DNA from 4 places in the Priestia sp. LL-8 genome. Region 1 is predicted to be linked to each of the others. Evidence: a T-box and tRNA genes for the amino acid it is inferred to sense, from the RefSeq annotation. Region 1 holds a T-box; the other regions hold tRNA genes.
What was found. A T-box is a leader RNA that pairs with one kind of tRNA and senses whether it is charged. The one in region 1 lies ahead of thrS (threonine--tRNA ligase), so its partner is inferred to be a tRNA-Thr.
Positions count from the first base shown of each region.

Region 1 (3,183 bases):
CTTTTTTATTCTCCTTCTAAAAAGAAGAAAGCTCAGCAAAATACGAACAAATTGTCCGATGAGGCTTCAGCTTCATCAAATACAAGCGATTCGAATGGAATAAGATAATTTTTTTCACAAAATACCGGCGTTTGTCTAATGCAAAAGTTACACTGCCGATATATAATATTTTATACCCTTCTAGTTCAATATTCCCTTCATTTTGGTGTAAGACAAGATGAAGGGAATCACTATCCGACTTAAAAAATCGGATTTTTCTATTTAGCAAGGTAAATGGCTTCAATAAACTCCGTTTGAATTTTTTTCTTTATTCAAGTTTACAGCTGCCTCTTCCACACTTATTGTTCCTATATTTTTCTTCCCATGCTTTCGCATAGCAAGCGATTCATCTTCCACTTCTTTATCTCCTATCACAGCCATATAAGGAACTTTCAGCATTTCTGCTTCTCGAATTTTTAGCCCTATTTTTTCAATGCGATCATCTACTTCCACACGATATCCTTTTAACTCCATCTCGTGTTTCACTTTATATGCATATTCCATATGCGGCGGTGAAATAGGCAATAGTTTGAGTTGAACAGGAGCCAGCCAAAGAGGAAATTGACCTTCGTAATGTTCAATCAAGATGGCCATAAATCGTTCAACGGAACCGTATATAGCGCGGTGAATCATTACGGGACGATGCGGTTTATTGTCTTCCCCAATATACATACAGTCAAACTTCTCTGGCATTAGAAAATCAAGCTGAACTGTTCCACACTGCCAGCTGCGACCTAAGGAATCTAAAATATGAAAATCGATTTTCGGCCCATAAAAAGCTCCGTCTCCTTCATTAACCTGGTAATCTAAGCCTTTTTCACTTAACACAGATTGAAGCGACTTTTCTGCTTGGTTCCATGTTTCAATATCTCCCATGAATTTTTCAGGTCGTGTGGATAGCTCCACTTTGTAATCGAAGCCAAAATGTGAGTAAAAGTCATGGATAAACGCTAGGATGCGGCTAATCTCAGCTTCAATCTGACTGAGTTCTACGAATAAATGAGCGTCGTCCTGTGTGAATGAACGGACTCTTAGCAATCCGTTTAAAGAGCCAGAAAGCTCGTGGCGATGAACTAATCCAAGCTCTGCGTATCGAATCGGAAGTTCTCGGTAGCTTCTTCGTTTGCTGTTAAACAATAAAATGGCTCCCGGACAATTCATCGGTTTAATCGCATAGTTTTGTTTGTCAACATTTGAAAAATACATATTCTCATGATAGTGCTCCCAGTGTCCTGATTGTTCCCATAGCTCCTGTTTCATCATGATTGGTGTTTTTATCTCCTGATAGCCTGCTTTGTAATGCTTTTGTTTCCAGTAGTTTTCTAACTCATTTCGAACAATCATTCCGTTAGGTAAGAAAAACGGCATGCCAGGAGCTTCTTCCATCGACATAAACAGCTCCAGTTCTTGACCTAATTTTTGATGATTTCGTTTTTCTGCTTCCATTTGTTTTGACATGTTCATTCCTCCAATATGTTTTTATTCAACAAAAAAGCCGCACTCATCCCTAGTAAAGGGACGAATGCGGCCGTGGTACCACCCTAATTCCGTAAAATACCCATACGTATTTTACGCTCAAAAAAGATAACGGTTTTACCGATTGCAGTTTCAGTTATGCACGTTCCCTGCAATAGCTCTAAGGTGGTAAATTAGATGATTTCTTAAGGGCTCTCAGCCAGTGACCCTATTCTCTGCGAAGAAAACAGCACCTAATTCATGTCCTTTTCATTGCTCGTATATTCATTTTTTCTACATAAAAAAAACCGCACTCATCCCTAGTAAAGGGACGAATGCGGCCGTGGTACCACCCTAATTCCGTAAAATACCCATACGTATTTTACGCTCAAAAAAGATAACGGTTTTACCGATTGCAGTTTCAGTTATGCACGTTCCCTGCAATAGCTCTAAGGTGGTAAATTAGATGATTTCTTAAGGGCTCTCAGCCAGTGACCCTATTCTCTGCGAAGAAAACAGCACCTAATTCATGTCCTTTTCATTGCCAAATACTGTTTATTAGTTGTTAAAAGCGATTATAGTGTATAAATTTAACAGAAGTCAAGAGATAATTTTTTATTTTTTAATGTTATAGGATTACTTTATGTTTAAATTCCTCAAAAGTTACTTAGGAATACATGAACTTAAAAAGTTTTTTATTATAATATTAAAAACTGTTTTTTATTCTTGTTTTTACACAATAAAGGCGAATAAGAAAAATATTAAAAGCGCGGATTTATTTTATATACGCTTTATCAACGAAGTAAGATACAATACTTCTCCAAATCAGAATAAGTAACATAGCACCCGTATCATCAAACTTTTATTTGTATACTAAAATATTAAATATGCCTTTTCTACTCATAAAAATATTCAACTTATATTCGTAGAAACTATTTTGTTATCTATCATTACGCGGAAGCTCATCAAGCATGATTCCACTTTGCGGCAAAATCCGTTTTTTCCTGATTTGCTCTTTAAGAATAACATCAAGCTGCCGTTGAATTTTCCTTGTTTCATTTGTCGAAAAATACGGGTGAGCCAGATTTACTGTTTCCAATGGATCTTTGGTCAAATTGTACATTTCAATTTGATCGGGAACCCCTGTTGTTTTGGGGGTAGTAAGACTTACTGGGTAACCTTCATATTGCTCTCGGTGAACGACTTCATCCGGTTCGTCAGATGTTGACCAAAATTGCAGATTATCATGGTAGCGAGCGTATTTCCAAATTTCCTTTCCTGCCGCTGACGAAAACTCTACAATGACCGCTTGAATGTGATTAGGCTGATCAACTGAAGGGTAGCTTTCTTTTAAAAAATTTGTTTGATGAAGTCCTTTTGTTGGGTCATCATCCGTCATGAAGAAAATTGGCGTTTTTTCTTGATGGAGTGTTGTTTCTCCTAGCAACGTGCCAGATAGGTCTCGCCCAACAAGTGGATGTACTTCCGTATGACTTTTTTGAAGTTGTTTTTGAACAGCGGAAGCATCGATATTAGCCAAACTAAGCATTGTCGGGATCAAGTCAACGTGACTAGTCAACAGGTCTGTACGTTGATAGCTAGGAAACAAATGCTTGTTGTGAATGAGAAACGGCACATGAATAGATTCTTCATACATGTTGTACCATTTTTGATGTAGTCCTCCGTGAG
Region 1 covers NZ_JAZAQH010000001.1:2,335,107-2,338,289, reverse strand. The annotation lists gene U9R83_RS11815 (hypothetical protein) at 1-108, shown strand, start outside; gene thrS (threonine--tRNA ligase) at 280-1,497, opposite strand; T-box leader at 1,551-1,777, opposite strand; T-box leader at 1,819-2,045, opposite strand; gene U9R83_RS11805 (sulfatase-like hydrolase/transferase) at 2,435-3,183, opposite strand, start outside.

Region 2 (3,183 bases), 2.4 Mb from region 1:
AAATTCATGGTAATTATTCCTAACTATTATTTCTGTTTACTTAATCTTTAAAAAAGCGCAAATAAAAAAAGGTTTGCAATATATGCAAACCTTTTTAAGATGACCCGTACGGGATTCGAACCCGTGTTACCGCCGTGAAAGGGCGGTGTCTTAACCGCTTGACCAACGGGCCATATTTAAATTTAAAACGACTGGCGGAGAAGGAGGGATTTGAACCCTCGCGCCGCTTACACGACCTACACCCTTAGCAGGGGCGCCTCTTCAGCCACTTGAGTACTTCTCCGTATGGCTCCACAGGTAGGACTCGAACCTACGACCGATCGGTTAACAGCCGATAGCTCTACCACTGAGCTACTGTGGAATATGGTGGGCCTAAGTGGACTCGAACCACCGACCTCACGCTTATCAGGCGTGCGCTCTAACCAGCTGAGCTATAGGCCCATTATTTGGAGCGGGTGATGAGAATCGAACTCACGACATCAGCTTGGAAGGCTGAGGTTTTACCACTAAACTACACCCGCGTTACTTAAGATGGGGCGACTGATGGGAATCGAACCCACGAATGCCGGAACCACAATCCGGTGCGTTAACCACTTCGCCACAATCGCCGTCTTAAAATGGTGGCTCGGGACGGAATCGAACCGCCGACACAAGGATTTTCAGTCCTTTGCTCTACCAACTGAGCTACCGAGCCAAACAAAATGGCGGTCCCGACGGGAATCGAACCCGCGATCTCCTGCGTGACAGGCAGGCATGTTAACCGCTACACCACGGGACCACTTTGGTTGCGGGGACAGGATTTGAACCTGCGACCTTCGGGTTATGAGCCCGACGAGCTACCGAACTGCTCCACCCCGCGATGATATGAATATGATATAAATAAATGGCGGAGGAAGAGGGATTCGAACCCCCGCGGGCTTTAACACCCCTGTCGGTTTTCAAGACCGATCCCTTCAGCCGGACTTGGGTATTCCTCCGTATATTTATAACAAATGTAACTTATATGGTAGCGGCGGAGGGAGTCGAACCCACGACCTCACGGGTATGAACCGTACGCTCTAGCCAGCTGAGCTACACCGCCATATTATTCGTTACAATTATTTAATTTAATTGGTGGAGCCTAGCGGGATCGAACCGCTGACCTCCTGCGTGCAAGGCAGGCGCTCTCCCAGCTGAGCTAAGGCCCCATAAATGGTCGGGAAGACAGGATTCGAACCTGCGACCCCTTGGTCCCAAACCAAGTGCTCTACCAAGCTGAGCTACTTCCCGTTTATGGCGCGCCCGAGAGGAGTCGAACCCCTAACCTTTTGATCCGTAGTCAAACGCTCTATCCAATTGAGCTACGGGCGCTTATTAAAATGGTGCCGAGGGCCGGACTTGAACCGGCACGGTAGTCACCTACCGCAGGATTTTAAGTCCTGTGTGTCTGCCAATTCCACCACCCCGGCAGGACTTATATATGTGGAGCGGAAGACGAGGTTCGAACTCGCGACCCCCACCTTGGCAAGGTGGTGTTCTACCACTGAACTACTTCCGCGCATATATGAAATTAATGAAAGATGCGGGTGAAGGGACTTGAACCCCCACGTCGTAAGACACTAGATCCTAAGTCTAGCGCGTCTGCCAATTCCGCCACACCCGCGTGTGAATATAAATGGTGAGCCATGAAGGACTCGAACCTTCGACCCTCTGATTAAAAGTCAGATGCTCTACCAACTGAGCTAATGGCTCGAAAAAATGGTGCCGGCAAGAGGACTTGAACCCCCAACCTACTGATTACAAGTCAGTTGCTCTACCAATTGAGCTACACCGGCGTGCAATCTCTGACTTAAATAGTCGATGGTGGAGGATGACGGGATCGAACCGCCGACCCCCTGCTTGTAAGGCAGGTGCTCTCCCAGCTGAGCTAATCCTCCGATATATAAGCCTGGCAACGTCCTACTCTCACAGGGACAAAGTCCCAACTACCATTGGCGCTAAAGAGCTTAACTTCCGTGTTCGGTATGGGAACGGGTGTGACCTCTTCGCTATCGCCACCAGACATATTACATTATACACTATTTCATAAAGAAAGCAATACTTTTTTTCGAAAGATTTATTCTTTCAAAACTAGATAACAGTTTGCTGAGCAAAGCTTACGCTTTTAAAGTTTTGGTTAAGTCCTCGATCGATTAGTATCAGTCAGCTACACATGTCGCCACGCTTCCACCTCTGACCTATCAACCTGATCATCTTTCAGGGATCTTACTAGCTTGCGCTATGGGAAATCTCATCTTGAGGGGGGCTTCATGCTTAGATGCTTTCAGCACTTATCCCGTCCACACATAGCTACCCAGCGATGCCTTTGGCAAGACAACTGGTACACCAGCGGTGTGTCCATCCCGGTCCTCTCGTACTAAGGACAGCTCCTCTCAAATTTCCTACGCCCACGACGGATAGGGACCGAACTGTCTCACGACGTTCTGAACCCAGCTCGCGTACCGCTTTAATGGGCGAACAGCCCAACCCTTGGGACCGACTACAGCCCCAGGATGCGATGAGCCGACATCGAGGTGCCAAACCTCCCCGTCGATGTGGACTCTTGGGGGAGATAAGCCTGTTATCCCCGGGGTAGCTTTTATCCGTTGAGCGATGGCCCTTCCATGCGGAACCACCGGATCACTAAGCCCGACTTTCGTCCCTGCTCGACTTGTAGGTCTCGCAGTCAAGCTCCCTTGTGCCTTTACACTCTACGAATGATTTCCAACCATTCTGAGGGAACCTTTGGGCGCCTCCGTTACATTTTAGGAGGCGACCGCCCCAGTCAAACTGCCCACCTGACACTGTCTCCCGGCCCGATCAGGGCCGCGGGTTAGAATTTCAATACAGCCAGGGTAGTATCCCACCGACGCCTCCACCGAAGCTAGCGCTCCGGCTTCTCAGGCTCCTACCTATCCTGTACAAGCTGTACCAAAATTCAATATCAGGCTACAGTAAAGCTCCACGGGGTCTTTCCGTCCTGTCGCGGGTAACCTGCATCTTCACAGGTACTATAATTTCACCGAGTCTCTCGTTGAGACAGTGCCCAGATCGTTACGCCTTTCGTGCGGGTCGGAACTTACCCGACAAGGAATTTCGCTACCTTAGGACCGTTATAGTTACGGCCGCCGTTTACTGGGGCTTCGATTCAGAGCTTCTCCCAAA
Region 2 covers NZ_JAZAQH010000001.1:4,690,689-4,693,871, forward strand. The annotation lists tRNA gene U9R83_RS24440 (tRNA-Glu) at 101-172, opposite strand; tRNA gene U9R83_RS24445 (tRNA-Ser) at 193-283, opposite strand; tRNA gene U9R83_RS24450 (tRNA-Asn) at 287-361, opposite strand; tRNA gene U9R83_RS24455 (tRNA-Ile) at 365-441, opposite strand; tRNA gene U9R83_RS24460 (tRNA-Gly) at 448-521, opposite strand; tRNA gene U9R83_RS24465 (tRNA-His) at 533-608, opposite strand; tRNA gene U9R83_RS24470 (tRNA-Phe) at 619-694, opposite strand; tRNA gene U9R83_RS24475 (tRNA-Asp) at 703-778, opposite strand; tRNA gene U9R83_RS24480 (tRNA-Met) at 783-859, opposite strand; tRNA gene U9R83_RS24485 (tRNA-Ser) at 885-977, opposite strand; tRNA gene U9R83_RS24490 (tRNA-Met) at 1,005-1,081, opposite strand; tRNA gene U9R83_RS24495 (tRNA-Ala) at 1,112-1,187, opposite strand; tRNA gene U9R83_RS24500 (tRNA-Pro) at 1,193-1,269, opposite strand; tRNA gene U9R83_RS24505 (tRNA-Arg) at 1,274-1,350, opposite strand; tRNA gene U9R83_RS24510 (tRNA-Leu) at 1,360-1,448, opposite strand; tRNA gene U9R83_RS24515 (tRNA-Gly) at 1,463-1,537, opposite strand; tRNA gene U9R83_RS24520 (tRNA-Leu) at 1,561-1,642, opposite strand; tRNA gene U9R83_RS24525 (tRNA-Lys) at 1,656-1,731, opposite strand; tRNA gene U9R83_RS24530 (tRNA-Thr) at 1,739-1,814, opposite strand; tRNA gene U9R83_RS24535 (tRNA-Val) at 1,841-1,916, opposite strand; rRNA gene rrf (5S ribosomal RNA) at 1,926-2,041, opposite strand; rRNA gene U9R83_RS24545 (23S ribosomal RNA) at 2,152-3,183, opposite strand, start outside.
Region 2: it has a tRNA-Thr gene. The T-box ahead of thrS (threonine--tRNA ligase) is inferred to sense a tRNA for this amino acid. The anticodon was not compared.

Region 3 (3,183 bases), 1.7 Mb from region 1:
CGATAGCTCTACCACTGAGCTACTGTGGAATATGGTGGGCCTAAGTGGACTCGAACCACCGACCTCACGCTTATCAGGCGTGCGCTCTAACCAGCTGAGCTATAGGCCCATTATTTGGAGCGGGTGATGAGAATCGAACTCACGACATCAGCTTGGAAGGCTGAGGTTTTACCACTAAACTACACCCGCGTTACTTAAGATGGGGCGACTGATGGGAATCGAACCCACGAATGCCGGAACCACAATCCGGTGCGTTAACCACTTCGCCACAATCGCCATCTTAAAATGGTGGCTCGGGACGGAATCGAACCGCCGACACAAGGATTTTCAGTCCTTTGCTCTACCAACTGAGCTACCGAGCCTTTATGTAAATGGCGGTCCCGACGGGAATCGAACCCGCGATCTCCTGCGTGACAGGCAGGCATGTTAACCGCTACACCACGGGACCACTTTGGTTGCGGGGACAGGATTTGAACCTGCGACCTTCGGGTTATGAGCCCGACGAGCTACCGAACTGCTCCACCCCGCGATGATATGAATATGATATAAATAAATGGCGGAGGAAGAGGGATTCGAACCCCCGCGGGCTTTAACACCCCTGTCGGTTTTCAAGACCGATCCCTTCAGCCGGACTTGGGTATTCCTCCGTATATTTATAACAAATGTAACTTATATGGTAGCGGCGGAGGGAGTCGAACCCACGACCTCACGGGTATGAACCGTACGCTCTAGCCAGCTGAGCTACACCGCCATATTATTCGTTACAATTATTTAATTTAATTGGTGGAGCCTAGCGGGATCGAACCGCTGACCTCCTGCGTGCAAGGCAGGCGCTCTCCCAGCTGAGCTAAGGCCCCATAAATGGTCGGGAAGACAGGATTCGAACCTGCGACCCCTTGGTCCCAAACCAAGTGCTCTACCAAGCTGAGCTACTTCCCGTTTATGGCGCGCCCGAGAGGAGTCGAACCCCTAACCTTTTGATCCGTAGTCAAACGCTCTATCCAATTGAGCTACGGGCGCTTTATATGGAGCGGAAGACGAGGTTCGAACTCGCGACCCCCACCTTGGCAAGGTGGTGTTCTACCACTGAACTACTTCCGCTTATTAAAATGAGCCATGAAGGACTCGAACCTTCGACCCTCTGATTAAAAGTCAGATGCTCTACCAACTGAGCTAATGGCTCTCTATGGCTGGGCTAGCTGGATTCGAACCAACGCATGACGGAATCAAAATCCGTTGCCTTACCGCTTGGCGATAGCCCAATAAAGATGGTGGAGGGGGGCAGATTCGAACTGCCGAACCCGAAGGAGCGGATTTACAGTCCGCCGCGTTTAGCCACTTCGCTACCCCTCCGATATAAATGGTGCCGGCAAGAGGACTTGAACCCCCAACCTACTGATTACAAGTCAGTTGCTCTACCAGTTGAGCTACACCGGCACGGTGGTGGAGGATGACGGGATCGAACCGCCGACCCCCTGCTTGTAAGGCAGGTGCTCTCCCAGCTGAGCTAATCCTCCAAATATCATACACAACATTCAGTGTGTATTGTATATAAGTTTTTTACAAATGAGCCAAATAAAAAACCCCTAGACTCTTTTACAAGAGCATAAAAAGGGGTCTTATTCATTGCCTGGCAACGTCCTACTCTCACAGGGACAAAGTCCCAACTACCATTGGCGCTAAAGAGCTTAACTTCCGTGTTCGGTATGGGAACGGGTGTGACCTCTTCGCTATCGCCACCAGACAAGAGATTGCTCTCTCAAAACTAGATAACAGTTCGCTGAGTAAAGCTTACGCTTTTAAAAGTTTGGTTAAGTCCTCGATCGATTAGTATCAGTCAGCTACACATGTCGCCACGCTTCCACCTCTGACCTATCAACCTGATCATCTTTCAGGGATCTTACTAGCTTACGCTATGGGAAATCTCATCTTGAGGGGGGCTTCATGCTTAGATGCTTTCAGCACTTATCCCGTCCACACATAGCTACCCAGCGATGCCTTTGGCAAGACAACTGGTACACCAGCGGTGTGTCCATCCCGGTCCTCTCGTACTAAGGACAGCTCCTCTCAAATTTCCTACGCCCACGACGGATAGGGACCGAACTGTCTCACGACGTTCTGAACCCAGCTCGCGTACCGCTTTAATGGGCGAACAGCCCAACCCTTGGGACCGACTACAGCCCCAGGATGCGATGAGCCGACATCGAGGTGCCAAACCTCCCCGTCGATGTGGACTCTTGGGGGAGATAAGCCTGTTATCCCCGGGGTAGCTTTTATCCGTTGAGCGATGGCCCTTCCATGCGGAACCACCGGATCACTAAGCCCGACTTTCGTCCCTGCTCGACTTGTAGGTCTCGCAGTCAAGCTCCCTTGTGCCTTTACACTCTACGAATGATTTCCAACCATTCTGAGGGAACCTTTGGGCGCCTCCGTTACATTTTAGGAGGCGACCGCCCCAGTCAAACTGCCCACCTGACACTGTCTCCCGGCCCGATCAGGGCCGCGGGTTAGAATTTCAATACAGCCAGGGTAGTATCCCACCGACGCCTCCACCGAAGCTAGCGCTCCGGCTTCTCAGGCTCCTACCTATCCTGTACAAGCTGTACCAAAATTCAATATCAGGCTACAGTAAAGCTCCACGGGGTCTTTCCGTCCTGTCGCGGGTAACCTGCATCTTCACAGGTACTATAATTTCACCGAGTCTCTCGTTGAGACAGTGCCCAGATCGTTACGCCTTTCGTGCGGGTCGGAACTTACCCGACAAGGAATTTCGCTACCTTAGGACCGTTATAGTTACGACCGCCGTTTACTGGGGCTTCGATTCAGAGCTTCTCCCAAAGGATAACCCCTCCTCTTAACCTTCCAGCACCGGGCAGGCGTCAGCCCCTATACTTCGCCTTGCGGCTTCGCAGAGACCTGTGTTTTTGCTAAACAGTCGCCTGGGCCTATTCACTGCGGCTCTCTCGGGCTATACACCCTACCAGAGCACCCCTTCTCCCGAAGTTACGGGGTCATTTTGCCGAGTTCCTTAACGAGAGTTCTCTCGATCACCTTAGGATTCTCTCCTCGCCTACCTGTGTCGGTTTGCGGTACGGGCACCTCCCGCCTCGCTAGAGGCTTTTCTTGGCAGTGTGGAATCAGGAACTTCGGTACTATAATTCCCTCGTCATCACAGCTCAGCCT
Region 3 covers NZ_JAZAQH010000001.1:594,224-597,406, reverse strand. The annotation lists tRNA gene U9R83_RS03230 (tRNA-Asn) at 1-29, opposite strand, end outside; tRNA gene U9R83_RS03225 (tRNA-Ile) at 33-109, opposite strand; tRNA gene U9R83_RS03220 (tRNA-Gly) at 116-189, opposite strand; tRNA gene U9R83_RS03215 (tRNA-His) at 201-276, opposite strand; tRNA gene U9R83_RS03210 (tRNA-Phe) at 287-362, opposite strand; tRNA gene U9R83_RS03205 (tRNA-Asp) at 373-448, opposite strand; tRNA gene U9R83_RS03200 (tRNA-Met) at 453-529, opposite strand; tRNA gene U9R83_RS03195 (tRNA-Ser) at 555-647, opposite strand; tRNA gene U9R83_RS03190 (tRNA-Met) at 675-751, opposite strand; tRNA gene U9R83_RS03185 (tRNA-Ala) at 782-857, opposite strand; tRNA gene U9R83_RS03180 (tRNA-Pro) at 863-939, opposite strand; tRNA gene U9R83_RS03175 (tRNA-Arg) at 944-1,020, opposite strand; tRNA gene U9R83_RS03170 (tRNA-Gly) at 1,027-1,101, opposite strand; tRNA gene U9R83_RS03165 (tRNA-Lys) at 1,111-1,183, opposite strand; tRNA gene U9R83_RS03160 (tRNA-Gln) at 1,188-1,262, opposite strand; tRNA gene U9R83_RS03155 (tRNA-Tyr) at 1,270-1,353, opposite strand; tRNA gene U9R83_RS03150 (tRNA-Thr) at 1,362-1,437, opposite strand; tRNA gene U9R83_RS03145 (tRNA-Val) at 1,442-1,517, opposite strand; rRNA gene rrf (5S ribosomal RNA) at 1,629-1,744, opposite strand; rRNA gene U9R83_RS03135 (23S ribosomal RNA) at 1,808-3,183, opposite strand, start outside.
Region 3: it has a tRNA-Thr gene. The T-box ahead of thrS (threonine--tRNA ligase) is inferred to sense a tRNA for this amino acid. The anticodon was not compared.

Region 4 (3,183 bases), 1.9 Mb from region 1:
CGGATAAAAGCTACCCCGGGGATAACAGGCTTATCTCCCCCAAGAGTCCACATCGACGGGGAGGTTTGGCACCTCGATGTCGGCTCATCGCATCCTGGGGCTGTAGTCGGTCCCAAGGGTTGGGCTGTTCGCCCATTAAAGCGGTACGCGAGCTGGGTTCAGAACGTCGTGAGACAGTTCGGTCCCTATCCGTCGTGGGCGTAGGAAATTTGAGAGGAGCTGTCCTTAGTACGAGAGGACCGGGATGGACACACCGCTGGTGTACCAGTTGTCTTGCCAAAGGCATCGCTGGGTAGCTATGTGTGGACGGGATAAGTGCTGAAAGCATCTAAGCATGAAGCCCCCCTCAAGATGAGATTTCCCATAGCGCAAGCTAGTAAGATCCCTGAAAGATGATCAGGTTGATAGGTCAGAGGTGGAAGCGTGGCGACATGTGTAGCTGACTGATACTAATCGATCGAGGACTTAACCAAACTTTTAAAAGCGTAAGCTTTACTCAGCAAACTGTTACCTAGTTTTGAGAGAACAAAACTTTTCAAAAAAAGTCTTGCTTTCTTTATTAAATCATGTATAATATAATATGTCTGGTGGCGATAGCGAAGAGGTCACACCCGTTCCCATACCGAACACGGAAGTTAAGCTCTTTAGCGCCAATGGTAGTTGGGACTTTGTCCCTGTGAGAGTAGGACGTTGCCAGGCTGTTATTATTCCACAGTAGCTCAGTGGTAGAGCTATCGGCTGTTAACCGATCGGTCGTAGGTTCGAGTCCTACCTGTGGAGCCATTTGGAGAGCTGTCCGAGTGGCCGAAGGAGCACGATTGGAAATCGTGTAGGCGGTTAACGCTGTCTCAAGGGTTCAAATCCCTTGCTCTCCGCCATTTTCATTTAATTAGCACAGTGGCCCGTTGGTCAAGCGGTTAAGACACCGCCCTTTCACGGCGGTAACACGGGTTCGAATCCCGTACGGGTCACCATTTATTTTCATCTACATAATAGTGGAGGATTAGCTCAGCTGGGAGAGCACCTGCCTTACAAGCAGGGGGTCGGCGGTTCGATCCCGTCATCCTCCACCATATATTATCTATTATCATCGCGGGGTGGAGCAGTTCGGTAGCTCGTCGGGCTCATAACCCGAAGGTCGCAGGTTCAAATCCTGTCCCCGCAACCAAGTGGTCCCGTGGTGTAGCGGTTAACATGCCTGCCTGTCACGCAGGAGATCGCGGGTTCGATTCCCGTCGGGACCGCCATTTTAAATTTAATAAGGCTCGGTAGCTCAGTTGGTAGAGCAAAGGACTGAAAATCCTTGTGTCGGCGGTTCGATTCCGTCCCGAGCCACCATTTTAAAAACATTTGTTTTTAAAATGCCGGTGTAGCTCAACTGGTAGAGCAACTGACTTGTAATCAGTAGGTTGGGGGTTCAAGTCCTCTTGCCGGCACCACAGTTATTGTGGAGGGGTAGCGAAGTGGCTAAACGCGGCGGACTGTAAATCCGCTCCTTCGGGTTCGGCAGTTCGAATCTGCCCCCCTCCACCATTTACAGGGGCATAGTTTAAAGGTAGAACTACGGTCTCCAAAACCGTCAGTGTGGGTTCGATTCCTACTGCCCCTGCCAATTATAAAAATAACATTGCATATATACGTGGCGATTGTGGCGAAGTGGTTAACGCACCGGATTGTGGTTCCGGCATTCGTGGGTTCGATTCCCATCAGTCGCCCCATTTATAAACGATATGCATATTCCAATATTGGGCTATCGCCAAGCGGTAAGGCAACGGATTTTGATTCCGTCATGCGTTGGTTCGAATCCAGCTAGCCCAGCCATATTTGCGGAAGTAGTTCAGTGGTAGAACACCACCTTGCCAAGGTGGGGGTCGCGAGTTCGAACCTCGTCTTCCGCTCCAATTTAATTTTAATAAAGTTACTTAGTCTTGAGTAAATGGCGGCATAGCCAAGTGGTAAGGCAGAGGTCTGCAAAACCTTTATCACCGGTTCAAATCCGGTTGCCGCCTCCATTTATTTACAAGCTGCCGGGGTGGTGGAATTGGCAGACACACAGGACTTAAAATCCTGCGGTAGGTGACTACCGTGCCGGTTCAAGTCCGGCCCTCGGCACCATTTATAATTTTAACTTGCCTTTTTTATTTTGCCGATGTGGCGGAATTGGCAGACGCGCACGACTCAAAATCGTGTTCCTTCGGGAGTGTCGGTTCGACCCCGACCATCGGTACTTTAGCTTTACTTGACAGGATGATTCCTGTTTTTATTTTTACTTATCGGTCGACAAATTTTGATAATATTTGCGGGTGTAGTTTAGTGGTAAAACCTCAGCCTTCCAAGCTGATGTCGTGAGTTCGATTCTCATCACCCGCTCCATACATATTGTTATCACAACGCAGTGTCTCGCTTTCAAAGCTGAGATGTTGCGTTTTTTATTTTTAGCGCAAATATAGCGTCTATCTTGAAAAGATAGACGCTATATTTGCGTACATTAGTTAATGACTTGATAGGTTGCTTCGCCGCCGTGAATTTGAATGAACATGTCACTTAGGGATTTAGTTAGTTTATAAGCCTGTTCTTCTGAAAGTGAAGGCTTTAAATAAATGAACTGTACAGCTTGTGTTGTCTTTTCAGTTACGTACGCTCGGTTAGAATCGACATAAGGGCTTCCGAAAGCTCCTAAGGCATCTTTTGAAATGATTTTATTTTCTAAAGAAATGTTACGTTCATTTAGAGCTTCATAAGACTCTTCTTTTTTACCGATAGTAAATTCGATGGGGCCCTCTAAATTAGAGGAATCATAAATTCCAATTGGTACTTCATATTGCAATGAAAAAAAGTTATTAATGTCCACAGCGGAATTGATAGAAGGCAAATACGTTTGTTTTCCTATTCGCCGAATTAAAGCCTCTATTGAAGGACGGTATTTACTTGGATCAGTTCCAAATGTTTTGAAAAGCTTTCTCCACTCGCTAACACCTTCAAATTCTGCTGCTTTTTTTGACTCAAGGTCGAAATAAATGGATTCTTGAAAGAGGCGCAGACGTCCTTTTAGCATTTGAGGAGAATCGCCAACTTCAATATTTTTATACTGAATGATTCCCATTTTAAAAGAAGGGCAAAGCTGTTTAATAGCGGGTGATAATGTAAAGTTCATTTTTTTGATCCTTTCTATTATAATTAGTA
Region 4 covers NZ_JAZAQH010000001.1:409,097-412,279, forward strand. The annotation lists rRNA gene U9R83_RS02150 (23S ribosomal RNA) at 1-473, shown strand, start outside; rRNA gene rrf (5S ribosomal RNA) at 584-699, shown strand; tRNA gene U9R83_RS02160 (tRNA-Asn) at 709-783, shown strand; tRNA gene U9R83_RS02165 (tRNA-Ser) at 787-878, shown strand; tRNA gene U9R83_RS02170 (tRNA-Glu) at 900-974, shown strand; tRNA gene U9R83_RS02175 (tRNA-Val) at 998-1,073, shown strand; tRNA gene U9R83_RS02180 (tRNA-Met) at 1,092-1,168, shown strand; tRNA gene U9R83_RS02185 (tRNA-Asp) at 1,172-1,247, shown strand; tRNA gene U9R83_RS02190 (tRNA-Phe) at 1,263-1,338, shown strand; tRNA gene U9R83_RS02195 (tRNA-Thr) at 1,364-1,439, shown strand; tRNA gene U9R83_RS02200 (tRNA-Tyr) at 1,450-1,533, shown strand; tRNA gene U9R83_RS02205 (tRNA-Trp) at 1,539-1,612, shown strand; tRNA gene U9R83_RS02210 (tRNA-His) at 1,643-1,718, shown strand; tRNA gene U9R83_RS02215 (tRNA-Gln) at 1,747-1,821, shown strand; tRNA gene U9R83_RS02220 (tRNA-Gly) at 1,827-1,901, shown strand; tRNA gene U9R83_RS02225 (tRNA-Cys) at 1,939-2,012, shown strand; tRNA gene U9R83_RS02230 (tRNA-Leu) at 2,027-2,115, shown strand; tRNA gene U9R83_RS02235 (tRNA-Leu) at 2,146-2,227, shown strand; tRNA gene U9R83_RS02240 (tRNA-Gly) at 2,300-2,373, shown strand; gene U9R83_RS02245 (B3/B4 domain-containing protein) at 2,489-3,154, opposite strand.
Region 4: it has a tRNA-Thr gene. The T-box ahead of thrS (threonine--tRNA ligase) is inferred to sense a tRNA for this amino acid. The anticodon was not compared.